DNA from 4 places in the Paenarthrobacter sp. YJN-5 genome. Region 1 is predicted to be linked to each of the others. Evidence: riboswitches for the same ligand, from Rfam matches in the RefSeq annotation. Region 1 holds a riboswitch; each other region holds the start of a gene.
The links. A riboswitch is a leader RNA that binds a small molecule or an ion and turns the genes downstream of it on or off. The one in region 1 is predicted to bind glycine.

Region 1 (3,679 bases):
CAAGCGGTAGGCGGGGACACCTGCGTCGTCCTTGGAAACGCCCACCAGACGGCCGGGCATGGAACGCTCCAGCCCCTTCTGGACTGCCATGTAAGCGGCGTGCGGGCCGCCGAAGAACAGCGGAACACCCAGTCGCTGGGCGGAGCCGACGGCGATGTCCGCACCCTGTTCACCCGGAGGGGTGATGAGCGTGAGGGAAAGAAGGTCGGCAGCAACCGTCACCAGCGCGCCCCGCTCTTTCGCCTCGGCGATGACGGCGGAGTGGTCGAAAACCCGGCCCGAAACGCCCGGCTGCTGGAGGACGACGCCGTTGATGTCGCCGTCGGGCAGTCCCGCGGAGAGGTCCGCAACCTCCACCTCGAAGCCGAGCGCCTCAGCGCGGCCCTTCACGATCGCAGTGGTCTGCGGCAGGCAGTCTGCGTCCAGGACGGTCTTGCCGTCCCTCGCCGTCTTGTCCTTGTTGGCGCGGCGCATCATCAGCACGGCCTCGGCAACAGCGGTGGCTTCGTCAAGGAGCGAAGCATTGGCGATCGGAAGGCCAACGAGGTCCTGCACCATGGTCTGGAAGTTCAGCAGCGCTTCGAGGCGGCCCTGGGAAATTTCCGGCTGGTAGGGCGTGTAGGCGGTGTACCAGGCCGGCGACTCAAGAATGTTGCGGCGGATAACCGGCGGCGTGATGGTGTCGTAGTAGCCCTGGCCGATCATCTGGACAGCAGTCTTGTTCTTGGAAGCAAGCTTGCGGAGTTCAGCAAGGACCTCCACCTCGCTCAGCGCGTTCTGCAGCGTCAGGGCAACGTCCTGGCGGATGTCGTTGGGAACCGCGGTGTCCACGAGGGAATCCACGGAGTCGTAACCGACTGACCTGAGCATGGTGCCGATGTCGGCCTGGCGGCGGGCACCGATGTGCCGATCGACGAAGGCGGTGGAGGCTGAACTAACCGTCACGAAGGAACTCCATTAGTTGGGCGGCGCTTGGGTACGCCGCAGTGGCTCGGGTTCCTCCCCGCTCTGTATTGGACCTGAGAGTTTCCGCGGGTTGCCTTCGCAACGCCGCTTGCACCGTCGGTGAACACAACAATCGTCACCGCTGACGGCGGATTGCCTGCTGCTTTCCAGAGTTGCCTAGCCGCGGCGGTGCGTGGGCCTGAGAGATTCCTGGGGAGGATTTGCTCCTACGGCGCCTGCGTCACGTGCTTTGCAGGACTCTCCCGCCGCAGATCATAGGCTTATGCAGTTGTTCGCGGCCCGCTGCAAGGCGCACCACAATTGTTAATTGTCCTACGTGCCCGGCGTCGCGGCAAATAGGCGGAGCGCTACTTCCGCAGTCGCTCCAGAACCTCGAGCAGGATCCCGACGTCGGCCTCCCGCCCGGCACTGCCACCGGCCTGCCCGCCTTCGAACATGGCGTTGAAATAGAGTCCGTCGCCCATGTAGCTGACGGCTTTGGCGACTTCCGGCCCAACGTCCTCGGCGAGCACGTCCAGCCAGCGTTGTTGGATGGCGGCAAACCTCCTCCGCGTCTCCTCGTGGGCTACCTCGGCCAAGCGGGTGGTCGCCACGAAGGCCCGGTCCATGGGCGTACCGGCCCACACCGAAGACCGGATGAAGTACGCAGCTGCGCCGTCCGGGGCCGCGATCATTTGTTCGGTGTCTTCCTCCGCCAAGCGGTCGAGGCGTTCCAGCAAAGCGCTGATGAGGGCCTCCTTGTTGGGGAAGTGATAGAGGAGCCCTCCCTTGGAGACTCCGGCGCGCTTCGCGACGGCGTCGAGCGTTGCTGCCCGCTCCCCCACCTCGATCAGGAGCGCCTCGAAGGCATCCAGGACGGCATCCTTGGCAACTGGTTTTCGCGGCATGTGTCCATCATTCCCTAAACAGGCGTGTTGAGCTCCTTTGAAACTATACCGTCTGGACGGTACAGTAATGTTCATGTTTTCGTCGTCCGCAACCAAAGCTCCCCGCACTTCCACCCGTCCCCTCCCCGGCAGGACGGCAGGATGGCGCGACTGGACGGCCCTTGCCCTGCTCATGTTTCCGGTTCTCCTGGTGGCCGTGGACAACACCGCCCTCACCTTCGCTCTGCCGGAGATCGCCCGCTCATTGGAAGTCGGGGGCATCCAGCTTCTGTGGATCCTTGACGCGTACCCGCTGGTCCTGGCTGCATTGCTGGTATCCATGGGCAACCTCGGCGACAGGATAGGACGACGGCGGCTGCTTCTGGCCGGCAGCACAGGCTTCGCTGCGGTGTCGGCTGCTACGGCGTTCGCGCCCTCGGCTGAATGGCTGATAGCCGGCCGCGCAGCCCTTGGAGTCTTCGGCGCCATGCTGATGCCCTCAACACTGTCCCTGATCAGGAACATCTTCACCGACCCGAACCGGCGCCGCCTCGCCATCGCCGTCTGGGCAGCCGGGTTCTCGGGCGGCGCAGCCCTCGGCCCCATCTTTGGCGGCTGGCTCGTGGAGCACTTCTGGTGGGGAGCTGTCTTCCTGGTGGCAACGTTCCTGCTCCTGCCCCTGCTTGCGTTCTGCAGGATCCTCATTCCGGAGTCGAAGGACGCCAACCCTGGCCGCGTGGACGTACCAAGCATCGTCCTGTCCGTCCTCACCATGGCTCCGCTCGTCTACGGCATCAAGGAATTCGCCGTGCACGGCTTCGGGCCAACCGCTGCTTTCTTCATGCTCTTCGGCGCGGTACTGGGCGTGCTCTTCGTGCGGCGGCAGCAGCAGTTGGCCAGCCCCCTGCTGGACGTGCGCCTCTTCAGCAACAAAGTGTTCAGCACGGCCATCGTCGCCAACGCGCTGTCCCTGTTCTCCATGACCGGGTTCATCTACTTCTTCGCCCAGCACCTGCAACTCATCGAAGGCCAGTCGCCCATGGAGGCGGGTATTGCCATGATCCCGGCCCTCTTGGCCACCATCGTGGCAGGGCTGGTAGTGGTGCCGCTGGTGAAGCGGATCCGCCCCGGCTTTGTGGTGGCGGGCGGCCTGGTACTCAATGCAGTGGGGTACCTGGTGGTTGTCGTGGGCGATCACGGAAGCGGCCCGGTGTTCCTGCTCTCAGCATTGACGGTGTTGGCAGTCGGCGTGGGAGCTGCGGAGACCATCTCCAACGACCTCATCCTGGGCTCGGTCCCGGCGGACAAGTCCGGCGCGGCATCCGCCATCTCGGAAACAGGCTACGAACTGGGATCGCTCCTGGGCACCGCCGTCCTGGGCTCCATCCTGACCGCGTCCTACCAGCACAACCTGGTGATACCGGACGGAGTATCCGCTGCCGCTGCGGGCCAGTCAGGGGAAACCTTGGCCGGAGCGGTTGATGCGGCGGCCGCACTGCCCGCGCCCTTGTCCGAGGCACTGACTGCGGCCGCAGGGGTGGCCTTCGAATCCGGAGTGCACGTCACCGCGGCGATCGGGCTGGTACTGATGGCCGGAGCGGCAGTGCTTGCCGCCGTCGTACTTCGCCGGGTGCCGAGGGCGCAGTAGTCCTGTGCTTTCTATACGGCTTGGTTGAGCGTTGAACCCAATCCCAGGCTCCGGGTGATTCCGCCGGTAGTGGCCGTGGCGAGGGCGGAAAGGTAATCGTTCCGACGCCGGGCGGTGATGCGGGACTCAGGTTCAAATGCCCGGTCCGGGTTATCTGAATAGTGGGCGGCCAGGCCGTCGCGCAAAAGCCGGATGCCTT
Region 2 (3,679 bases), 150 kb from region 1:
AGAGCAGCACACGGATGGGAATGGAGTTGATGGCCTTGGGAAGGTTTTTCTCCGGATCTTTCGCTTCGGCAGCGGTGGTTCCTACCAGTTCAATACCCACGAACGCGAAGACTGCGATCTGGAAACCGGCCACGAACCCCATGAATTCGTTGGGGAAGAAGCCTCCATGGGACCAGAGGTTGGTGAAGCTGGCCGGGCCCGCATCGGACTGGAAGCCACTGAAGATCATGAACAGGCCCACGATGATGAGCGCCGCAATGGCCACGATCTTGATGAGGGCGAACCAGAATTCCGTCTCGCCGAAGGCCTTCACGGTTGCCAGGTTCAAGAGCAGGAGGATGCCGATCGTGATGAGTCCTGGAATCCAGAGGGGCAAGCCCGGCCACAGTTCTTCCGAGTAGCCGGCTATCGCTATGACGTCCGCGATGCCCGTGATAACCCAGCAGAACCAATACGTCCATCCAGTGAAGAATCCCGCCCACGGACCCAGAAGGTCTGCGGCGAAGTCGCTGAAGGACTTGTAGTTCAGGTTGCTCAACAGCAACTCGCCCATGGCCCGCATGACGAAGAACAGCATGAAGCCGATGATCATGTAAACGAAAATGACGGAGGGCCCGGCGGCGGAGATGGTTTTCCCGGAGCCCATGAACAGGCCGGTTCCGATGGCACCGCCAATGGCGATCAGTTGGATGTGGCGGTTGCTGAGTTGCCGTTCGAGGTGGGGCTCATGGTTGTTGTCTGTTGGCGGGCGCTGAATCGTCATGAGGAACTCCATTGTTCAGGCGGCACCGGAATGCCACGATGATTCGGGTTCCTCCCCGCTCTGTCATTGACCTGAGAGTTTCCGCGTCCCTGCAGGCAGGAACGCTTGCACCTTCGGTGAGCCCGGTGGGAACCGTGCTTCTTTCCAGAGTTGCCTCGCCGCGGCGGTACAGGGTGCCTGAGAGATTCCTGGGGAGGGTTTGCTCCTACGGCGCCTGACGGGATGTACCGGCAGGACTCTCCCGCCGCGGATCACTAGCGCGCATCACCAGTCGGTGACGCAGATCACACACTAGCGAAGGGCGGGCACCCGCTGCAAACGCCCGGCATCCACGGTCGTCATAAAAGGGATTAAAGCCCCAGGATGCTCCGCGCGATCTCGTCGGCGTCGCGCAGCGTCCGCTGTCCGCTGGTGTAGGCTTGGCCGGTTGCCGGTTTCGCCTCAGCGGCGATGGCGGTCCCCCACTGGGTTGCCGACAGCTGAAGGCCCAGCACGTACAAACCCTCGGTTACCGAGCCGTTCGCGGCCACGGGCCGGTAAGGATGTGGTTCCACATCCAGGCCGGTGGTCTGCACCGGTGTCCCTTCGACGCTCATCATGATCTTGGTTCGCACCAGGCCGTCCTCCATGAGCTGTTCCAGCAACGGGGAGACGTTGATACCCACCCGGTTGGCGGGCGACATCGCTTCAATCAGGGTCCTCGCCTGCACGGGCGCATCCCGCACCCAGGGCGAAAAGGCGCGGAAGACCTTGGCGTTGCGGTCCACGCTGAATTTCGGGTCCGGTCCCACGAAACTCACGACGCCGGCACGCGCCAAGGCGGCCAGCTGCTCCGAACGAAGTGCGGGAGGCCCGCTGGCCAGTCCCTCGACGAAGGATTCGAACCAGCCGCGCAGCTCCGCCACCCACGACTCATCCGTGATTCCACCGTCCGCCACCACGGTCTTAAGGATCGCGCGGCCCGTATGGAGCGCGCCGATCGCCATCTTCACAGGATCGGCTTCGCCGAGCTCCGAACGCAGGGCATCATCATCCAGGTAATCGGTGATGGCCTTGTCCAACTCGCGGCGGGACGCGAAGGTCCGGCCCGCCAACGGGGCGGCGAGCGCCCGGAGGTTCAGCCGGCGCGAAGCCACCACGTGTTTCTCGACCAGCGCGCCCACTTCGGTTTCCCAGTTCCCCGTTGAGTGCGCATGCGGCTGCAACGCGTCCTCCAGGTCGGCCAGGAATTGGGCCGAGTCCCGGATCGCGGCCGGTTGGGACCGTGCCAACGTTGCGTAGTACGCCCACAACGCGTCCCGGTGCAGGAGCGGCCACAGATCATGGTCGAAGCCGGGCTGGATCCCCGCAGCCCGGAAGCGGTCGACGGCGGCTTCAGTCAGGTAGCGGAGGGTGATGCTCGTGGCGTAGTAGCCGGACAGCCCGGCCTTGGCCCGGTACGGGGTGCCTCGCCTGGACGCTGCGATGATCCTCGGTTCGCGCCCGGAAGCACGGTACTCCAGTGCGCCGGTACCCGGGGCGACGGCGTCCACGAATTTGCCGCCGCGGCCCTCGGTCAGCTGCCCCATGACGTCGAAGAAGTTCAACCCCATTCCCCGGACCAGCACGGGTTCGTTGTCCGGCACTGCGGACCAGTCCACGTCGGCCGGAGGCGCCGGAGGGAAGTACAGCAGTCCATGTTCTTCGGCGGCCACCTGGAAGGAGCGTTGCTCGGGGTTCAGGCGGGCTTTGATGTGGCCAAGGGCGAGCACCACAGAGTCGACGGTGAGGGTACCGCCGTCGGCCAGTTCGACGTCGAACGCCTTACCTGCCGGGCGGGCCGCCAGCGCCGACGTTTCATGGAAGGTGACGTCCACGCCGTCGGGCACCCGCTGGAGCAACTCAGCCAGCGTCTGCTGCAGGTAGCGCCCGTACAGGGCGCGGCTCGGGAAGTTGTCGGACTCCAGCGCGGACAACTCGGCCTTTTCGGCATCGTTGAGTCCCTGGCCATCACGACGCCGGGTCACGCGCCATTCGTCGAACGAACCGCCCGCCAGGGGCGGGGCAAGCTCCGGCTCCTGGGGAATCAGGGTGGGATAGAACGACTGCGTGTTCATCAGGTACAGCCGCGACTGCTCAGGCTGCCACACGTGTCCGGAACCCGCCGGATAGGGATCGATGACGTGAATGTGGAGCTTGCTTCCGGTGTTCCCGGCCGCTGCCCGGTTCGCGAGCAACCGCTCAAGCACGCTGGTACCCCTCGGACCAGCCCCGACAAGGGCAACACGGTTGGTTTGGGAAGTAGCCACGCTCAAGCTTAACTTCTGCATGACTTGCTTCCCTTTCACCTGTGTTGCTTGGATGGGGCGATGACCACCACAGCAGCTGATCAGACGCCCCTGCCCGAAGAACGCGAAAAGTCAGGGCCGCGCCATGCCGCAGTCGCACCGGAGCCAACGGATGAGTTCGTTTGGCTCGAGGACATCCACGGCGAAGAACAGCTGGCTTGGGTTCGGGAACAGAACGCACGCACCGAGGAACTCCTGGAAGATGCCGGCTACGCGGCGGTGGAAGCTGGCATCCTGGAAGTCCTCGACTCCACCGACCGCATCGCCATGGTGAACAAGCGCGGGGACTTCTACTACAACTTCTGGAAGGACCGGGAGCACCCCAAAGGCCTGTGGCGCCGCACCACGTGGGAAAGCTACCTCTCCGACTCCCCGGACTGGGACGTGCTGCTGGATATGGACGCCTTGGCAGCCTCCGAAGGTATCGAGTGGGTGTTCCACGGGGCCGGTTTCCTTCGCCCGTCCGACGGTTCCGACTACCGGCTCGCCATGGTTTCCCTTTCCCCCGACGGCGGCGACGCCAACCGGTACCGCGAATTCGACCTCGCCACCAGGACGTTTGTGGACCCGGCCGACGGTGGCTTTGACC
Region 3 (3,679 bases), on a different replicon from region 1:
GGCCTCAACACTTTTCTGGTCGGGTTGGTCGTACACGGAATGCAGCATCGCTTTCACCGCCGGCCACATGCTCTTCGGGGTCACTGACATCAGGTTCGCAGCGTAGTGCGTGCGACACCGTTGCCACGACGTCCCAGGGAAGTTCGCGCGCATCGCTTCAACGAGGCCAGCGTGCGCGTCAGAGGTGATGAGTTTCACCCCGGTGAGGCCGCGCGCGACAAGGTCTGCGAAGAACCCGTTCCACGCCATCGTGGTCTCCGCGGTCGCCACTTGCATGCCCAGGACTTCCCGATGCCCGTCAGCGTTCACCCCGGTCGCGACGAGCACCATGGTGTTGATCACCCGCCCGCCCTCACGCACTTTCATCGTGAGTGCGTCGCACGCGACGAACGTGAACGGGCCGGCCTCACCTAACGGCCTCGTGCGAAACTCACGCACATGCTCGTCCATATCGGCGGCCATTCGGGAGACCTGCGACTTCGACAGGGAATGGATGCCAAGGGTCTTCACGAGTTTGTCCATCCGCCTCGTTGAGACGCCAGCGAGGTAGGCGTCAGCGACGACGGTGATCATCGCCGCTTCTGAGCGTTTGCGACGTTCGAGGAGCCACTCGGGGAAGTACGTGCCGGAGCGGAGCTTCGGGATCGCGACGTCTATGGTTCCGACACGCGTATCGAGTTCACGGGTGCGGTATCCGTTGCGGGAATTCACTCGGTCAGCAGAGGGCTTCCCGTACTCGGCGCCGCAGATCGCATCTGCTTCGGCTGAGAGGAGGGTGTTGATCATGGTTTGCAGCAGGGTGCGCATCAGATCCGGTGATGCGTCGCCCAGCGCGTTGGTGAGGACGGTGGCAGGGTCGACAATAGAGGGAGTGGTCATCGGTGTGACGCCTTTCGAGTGGGATGTGAGAGTTTCCTCGAAGGAAGATCCCGGTGGCCACGCTGACGTTTACTGGCCGGGATCGTTACACCACTCTACGGGGCACTACTTTGCTGACAGGGCTTCGTCGAACATCCCGCATCGCCCACTATGGGGATGCGTCGGTAACCTCCTAAGCACATTTGACGTCCGGTTTGGCGCAAGACCTCAGGGAGCCTGCGGGTGCGGTTAGTAGCTGGCAATCGGGTTGGGATGTTGGACCTTGAGCTTCGCCTCACTTGCATCTCACATTTAAAGATCTAAAGGATCGCAAGTAGGATCAATAATGGATTCTGCGCACCAGTGTGTCAACAGTCACAATTTGATTTTCTGAGTCTTATCACGGAACCGGCGGGCAGAGACTTCCCGCATGGCCTCCCGAACAGACGCCCGAGGCCTTAGGCGGGGCGGTAATAGCAGCACCCGAATGTGTAAACTTCACGTGCCGGGGACTCTCGTCCACGGCTTGTCCGCTTCGCTGCCGGCCCAGGCGTACTCCAAACCCTGCGGACCTGGCCATTACTTACGCGAGCATCCCTTAACTGAGCCACACCAGGATTTCGCGAGCACACTGGCGGGACTGGGCGCGTACTTGCGCGATTTGACAGCCCCATAGTATGTTGTGAGCCGAATCACCAAATTTCATAGCCTTTTGAACCGTGGCGGGAGAGACCTGCCGGTACATCCAGTCAGGCGCCGTAGGAGCAAATCCTCCCCAGGAATCTCTCAGGCCCATGTACCGCCGCGGCGAGGCAACTCTGGAAAGCAGTCCGGGCAACCGGGCTCACCGACGGTGCAAGTGGAACACAGTCCACGGAATCTCTCAGGTCCAATACAGAGCGGGGAGGAACCCACATTCATCGTGGCGCTCAGCGGGCGCCTGAATCATGGAGTTCCTCTTGACTGTTAAATCCTCCCCAACCGCGTTCGCGGACCGGCACATCGGCGCCCGCCGCCAGGCCGACGTGGACACCATGCTCAAAGCCATCGGCTACGACTCTGTCGACGGCCTGGTTGACGTTGCCGTCCCCGATTCCATCCGCCAGTCCTCACCGCTCACGCTGCAGAAAGCGTTGAGCGAGGTGGAGGTCCTTGCCGAGCTCCGCAAGCTCGCCTCCAAGAACAAGACCGCCGTGCAGATGATCGGCCAGGGTTACTTCGACACCGTCACGCCGCCGGTCATCCGCCGGAACATTCTTGAATCCCCGGCCTGGTACACCGCCTACACTCCGTACCAGCCCGAGATTTCGCAGGGCCGCCTCGAAGCACTGCTGAACTTCCAGACCATGGTCCAGGACCTGACTGGCCTGCCGATCGCCAACGCTTCGCTGCTGGACGAAGCCACCGCCGTGGCCGAAGCTGTGCTGCTGATGCGCCGCGCCAACAAGGACAAGTCGGCCAAGGACGGCAAGACCGTCCTGGACGCCGACCTCCTCCCGCAGACCATCGCGATCGTGAAGGGCCGCGCCGAAGCACTTGGCTTCGAGGTTCTTGTTGCGGACCTCTCTGCCGGATTGCCCGACGGCGACATCAACGGTATCGTCCTGCAGCAGCCCGGTGTTTCAGGCCGGGTCTTCGATCACTCCGCCGTGATCGCAGAGGCGAAGGAACGCGGTGCCCTGGTCACCGTTGCTGCCGATCTGCTGGCGCTGACACTCATCACCCCTCCCGGTGAACAAGGTGCGGATATCGCCGTCGGAACCGCCCAGCGTTTCGGTGTCCCGCTGTTCTTCGGCGGGCCGCACGCCGCCTACATGGCTGTTCGGACCGGCATGGAACGCACGCTTCCGGGGCGCATCGTGGGAGTGTCCAAGGACAACGCCGGCGTGCCCGCTTACCGGCTCGCCCTGCAGACCCGCGAGCAGCACATCCGCCGGGAAAAGGCGACGTCCAACATCTGCACGGCGCAGGCATTGCTCGCGATCGTTGCATCGATGTACGCCGTCTACCACGGCCCCGAGGGCCTCAAAGCAATCGCCGAAACAGTCCACGGCCACGCACGCACTTTGGCCGCTACTCTCACGCTTGCTGGAATCGAAGTAGTCCACCGAAGCTTCTTCGACACCCTCACCGTCCGCGTCCCCGGCCGAGCCACCCAAGTTGTTGCTGCTGCGGCAGCAAAGGACATCAACCTGCGCTTAATCGGACCTGATCACGTCGGGGTTGCCGTCGATGAAAAGACCACCCGGGACACACTGGCAGCGGTCATGGCCGCGTTTGCCATAGTCATGGCCCACGGGGCACCCTTCATCGACACAACTGACGGATTCTCATTGGACGAAGGCTTAGTCCGGACTTCTGATTTCCTGCAGCATCCGGTGTTCAACACGCATCGTTCCGAGACCCAGTTGCTGCGCTACATCCGCAAGTTGTCGGACCGGGACCTTGCACTGGACCGCACCATGATCCCGCTGGGTTCGTGCACCATGAAGCTGAACGCGACGGCGGAGATGGAAGCCATTTCCTGGCCGGAGTTCGCTTCGATCCACCCGTTCGCTCCGGATTCCCAGACCGCAGGGTGGCGTGAGCTGATCGCCGGTTTGGAAGCCGACCTGACCGAGATCACCGGCTACGACCAAGTCTCCATCCAGCCGAACGCCGGTTCCCAGGGCGAGCTAGCAGGCCTGCTCGCGATCCGCGGCTACCACTTGTCCCGCGGCGATGATCAGCGCAACGTGTGCCTGATCCCGGCCTCGGCGCACGGCACCAACGCCGCGTCTGCTGTCCTGGCCGGCATGAAGGTCGTGGTTGTTGCCACGGC
Region 4 (3,679 bases), 1.2 Mb from region 1:
TGGAACCGGGCAAAGTTGTATCCAGCCACCGCTATCAGGACGTGGGCCGTCCCTTCCCAGTCGAAGAGGCCCACATGGGTGGAAACAATAAAGAAGATGGCCACTGCCCGCAGGACGATCCCGGTCTCCATGCGCGCAATCAACCTGCGACGCTGCGGTGCAGTCCCCGGCTGCGCGTTACGTGCCGCCTTGTTGGGCCCTGCTGGCTTCGCTTCCGGTTCTTTGGGAGTCAGTTCGCACACCGGCATCAGGTGCCACCCATCGGGAAGGTAGCCCAAGGCACTTTCCAGCCGGACCGACGCGGCTACGTAGGAGAGCGAATCGCCGCCCAATGAGACGAACGTGTCCGTTTCCTTGACGTCGGTCCGCTCAAGAACATCGGCAAAGATGGTCCTGGGGTCATCGCAGGCTTTTGCGGACGGGTTTCTTTGCGGCTCCTGCGATGCCAAGGCGAGGACGGCAGGGTAATCCGTTTTTCCGTTGACCAGCCGTGGAATCGAGTCGACTGAGCAGAGGGTCAACGCCGCCCGGGGTATGCCAAGGTCCTGTGCCACGGCCTTCGCGAGAATGGAGAGTTCATGCTCGCCTTCGACCGCGGCCACGAGGCCTCTGTCGGTCCCGGCAACTGCTGCCGTGACGCCGTAGTCGGCCAGGATCTTTTCGACCCGTCCCAGGTCAACGCGCAGCCCCACGATCTTCACGAAGCGACTCCGCCGCCCGACGATCTGGTACAAGCCTCCCGGCCCCCTGCGTGCGAGGTCGCCCGTGCGGAGCTCGGTGATGTCCCGTCCCCGGGCGAGGTCAGATGGCTGCTCGGCGTAACCCAGCATGACGTTCGGCCCGGAGTAGACGAGCTCGCTCTCATCCAGGCCGGGCACGGGCTCCAGCCGGAAGGATCCCCCGGGAATGGGGACCCCTATGGCGTGGGGGTTATCGGCGGCCTCATCCGGGGGAAGGTACGCCATCCGTGCTGTCGCTTCGGTCTGGCCGTACATCACAAAGAGATCCCAGCCGCGCTCCTGGCCGAGCTGCGCATAACGGCGCACGCGTGCAGGGTCCAGGCGTCCGCCCGCCTGAGTGATGTAGCGGAGGCTGGGCAACTCCATGTTTTCGAAGCCCACGCGTTCGAGCAGGTCAAAGGTGTACGGAACCGCGGCAAAAGACGTGACGCACCGTGACCGCATCAGCTCCCAGAAGCACGGGTCAACCACGGATAGATCCGTGAGCGCAATCGAGGCACCCACCAGAAGGTGGCTGTTCACGACGCTCATGCCGTAGCAGTAGGACAGGGGAAGCGTGGTGGCCGCCGTGTCATTCGGGCGGAGATGCAGGTACTGCGCAATGGCCTGCGCATTCGCCTGCACGGATGCTGCGGAGATGCGGACCAGTTTTGGTGATCCGGTTGAGCCGGAAGTGCTCAGCAGCAGGGCGAGTTCGGGATGGAGTTCGTGCTTGCTCCCGGAGTGCCGTTCTTCAAGGATTGTCCCGCCGTCGACGGACCGCGCAATGAGGTCAGGCTCGTAGGCCGCCAGTAGTGTCTCAACGGCGGGGCCTCCGCCGGAGGGGAGGATGAGCAGCGGATGACCTGACGAGAGGGCTGCCAGATACACCGTCAACGAGGACAGTGTGTTGTCGGCCTCGAGGGCGACCAGGCGGCGGACGCCGCCAAACGACGCCGCCATCTCCTGGACGCGGCAAGCCAGTTGGGCGTAGCTAACCGTGCCTGTTCCGAGGTGTACTGCGGGCCGGTCTCCAAACGATGCCAAGTGGGAGGCAAAGGCGACTCCGGCCAAATCCGGCTGAATACTCACCAAGGCAAGATAGAAGGTGTGCCTAACCTAACTCAAATGGATTTGTGGGCGGTTCCGAATTGTGAAGCCCTGGAGCAAGCCGGGAAAAGGGCCGGAAAGTGATAGAGCAAGCCGAAAAAGGGGCCGGAAAGTGATAGAGCAACGGACCCGACGGACGCTCTATCACTTCCCGCCGCCCTACGGGAGATCCTCTATCACTTCCCGCCGCCCCACCGCGGACGCTCTATCACTTCCCAACCGCCCTGACCTGCGCGTCTTGCCTTTCTTCGCGATCACCCGCTATGGTGTAAAGCGTGTCACCGAGGTGGCGCACACGCTTTTGATCTGCGGCGGGAGAGTCCTGCCGGGTACATCCAGTCAGGCGCCGTAGGAGCAAATCCTCCCCAGGAATCTCTCAGGCCCATGTACCGCCGCGGCGAGGCAACTCTGGAAAGCAGTCCGGGCAACCGGGCTCACCGACGGTGCAAGTGGGCAACCAAGTCCACGGAATCTCTCAGGTCCAATACAGAGCGGGGAGGAACCCGTATTCACCATGGCGCTCAGCGGGCGCCTGAATCCTGGAGTTCCTCTTGACTGTTCAATCCTCCCCCACCGCGTTCGCGGACCGGCATATCGGCGCCCGCCGCCAGGCCGATATCGACACCATGCTCAAGGCCATCGGCTACGACTCCGTTGATGGCCTGGTTGACGTTGCGGTCCCCGATTCCATCCGCCAGTCCTCGCCGCTGACCCTGCAGAAGGCCCTCAGCGAGACCCAGGTCCTGGCCGAACTCCGCAAGCTCGCGGCCAAGAACAAGACTGCCGTCCAGATGATCGGCCAGGGGTACTACGACACCATCACGCCCCCGGTGATCCGCCGCAACATCCTTGAGTCCCCGGCCTGGTACACCGCCTACACTCCGTACCAGCCCGAAATTTCCCAGGGCCGCCTCGAAGCACTCCTGAACTTCCAGACCATGGTCCAGGACCTCACTGGCCTTCCGATTGCCAACGCTTCCCTCCTTGACGAAGCCACCGCCGTTGCCGAGGCCGTGCTGCTCATGCGCCGCGCCAACAAGGACAAGACCGCGAAGGACGGCAAGACCGTCCTGGACGCCGACCTCTTCCCGCAGACCATTGCGATCGTGAAGGGCCGCGCTGAAGCGCTCGGCTTCGAGGTGGAGGTTGCGGACCTCTCCGCAGGACTGCCCGACGGCGACATCAACGGCGTCGTCCTCCAGCAGCCGGGCGTCTCGGGCCGGGTGTTCAACCACGCCCCCGTGATCGCGTCCGCGAAGGAGCGCGGTGCACTGGTCACCGTTGCCGCCGACCTGCTGGCACTCACCCTCATCACGCCCCCGGGCGAACAGGGTGCGGACATCGCCGTCGGAACCGCGCAGCGCTTCGGCGTTCCGCTGTTCTTCGGTGGCCCGCACGCCGCTTACATGGCCGTCCGCCAGGGCATGGAGCGCACCCTCCCGGGCCGCATCGTTGGTGTGTCCAAGGACAACGCCGGCGTTCCCGCCTACCGCCTCGCCCTGCAGACCCGCGAGCAGCACATCCGCCGCGAAAAGGCCACGTCCAACATCTGCACGGCACAGGCCCTGCTCGCGATCGTTGCCTCGATGTACGCGGTGTACCACGGTCCGGACGGACTCAAAGCGATCGCCGAGACTGTGCACGGCCACGCTCGCGTTCTGGCCACGGCACTGCAGAAGGCCGGCCGCGAACTCGTCTCCGATTCGTTCTTCGACACCCTCACCGTCCGCGTCCCGGGCAAGGCAAGCAAGGTGATCGGTGCCGCCGAAGCACGTGGCATCAACCTCCGCCGCATCGACGAGGACACCGTGGGTGTTTCCGTTGATGAAACCACGACGCCGGAGGTCCTC

Region 2: linked by a shared signal. The riboswitch ahead of cycA (D-serine/D-alanine/glycine transporter) and the one ahead of gcvP (aminomethyl-transferring glycine dehydrogenase) in region 1 are both predicted to bind glycine.
Region 3: linked by a shared signal. The riboswitch ahead of gcvP (aminomethyl-transferring glycine dehydrogenase) and the one ahead of gcvP (aminomethyl-transferring glycine dehydrogenase) in region 1 are both predicted to bind glycine.
Region 4: linked by a shared signal. The riboswitch ahead of gcvP (aminomethyl-transferring glycine dehydrogenase) and the one ahead of gcvP (aminomethyl-transferring glycine dehydrogenase) in region 1 are both predicted to bind glycine.

What each region holds. Positions count from the first base shown of each region.
Region 1 covers NZ_CP053544.1:3,617,686-3,621,364, forward strand. The annotation lists gene gcvP (aminomethyl-transferring glycine dehydrogenase) at 1-945, opposite strand, end outside; glycine riboswitch at 1,123-1,221, opposite strand; gene HMI59_RS16735 (TetR/AcrR family transcriptional regulator) at 1,314-1,853, opposite strand; gene HMI59_RS16740 (MFS transporter) at 1,927-3,480, shown strand; gene HMI59_RS16745 (sigma-70 family RNA polymerase sigma factor) at 3,492-3,679, opposite strand, start outside.
Region 2 covers NZ_CP053544.1:3,770,916-3,774,594, forward strand. The annotation lists gene cycA (D-serine/D-alanine/glycine transporter) at 1-763, opposite strand, end outside; glycine riboswitch at 918-1,017, opposite strand; gene HMI59_RS17450 (FAD/NAD(P)-binding domain-containing protein) at 1,114-3,051, opposite strand; gene HMI59_RS17455 (prolyl oligopeptidase family protein) at 3,112-3,679, shown strand, end outside.
Region 3 covers NZ_CP053546.1:166,174-169,852, forward strand. The annotation lists gene HMI59_RS24730 (IS256 family transposase) at 1-879, opposite strand, end outside; glycine riboswitch at 1,572-1,670, shown strand; gene gcvP (aminomethyl-transferring glycine dehydrogenase) at 1,818-3,679, shown strand, end outside.
Region 4 covers NZ_CP053544.1:298,243-301,921, forward strand. The annotation lists gene HMI59_RS01400 (AMP-binding protein) at 1-1,811, opposite strand, end outside; glycine riboswitch at 2,132-2,231, shown strand; gene gcvP (aminomethyl-transferring glycine dehydrogenase) at 2,381-3,679, shown strand, end outside.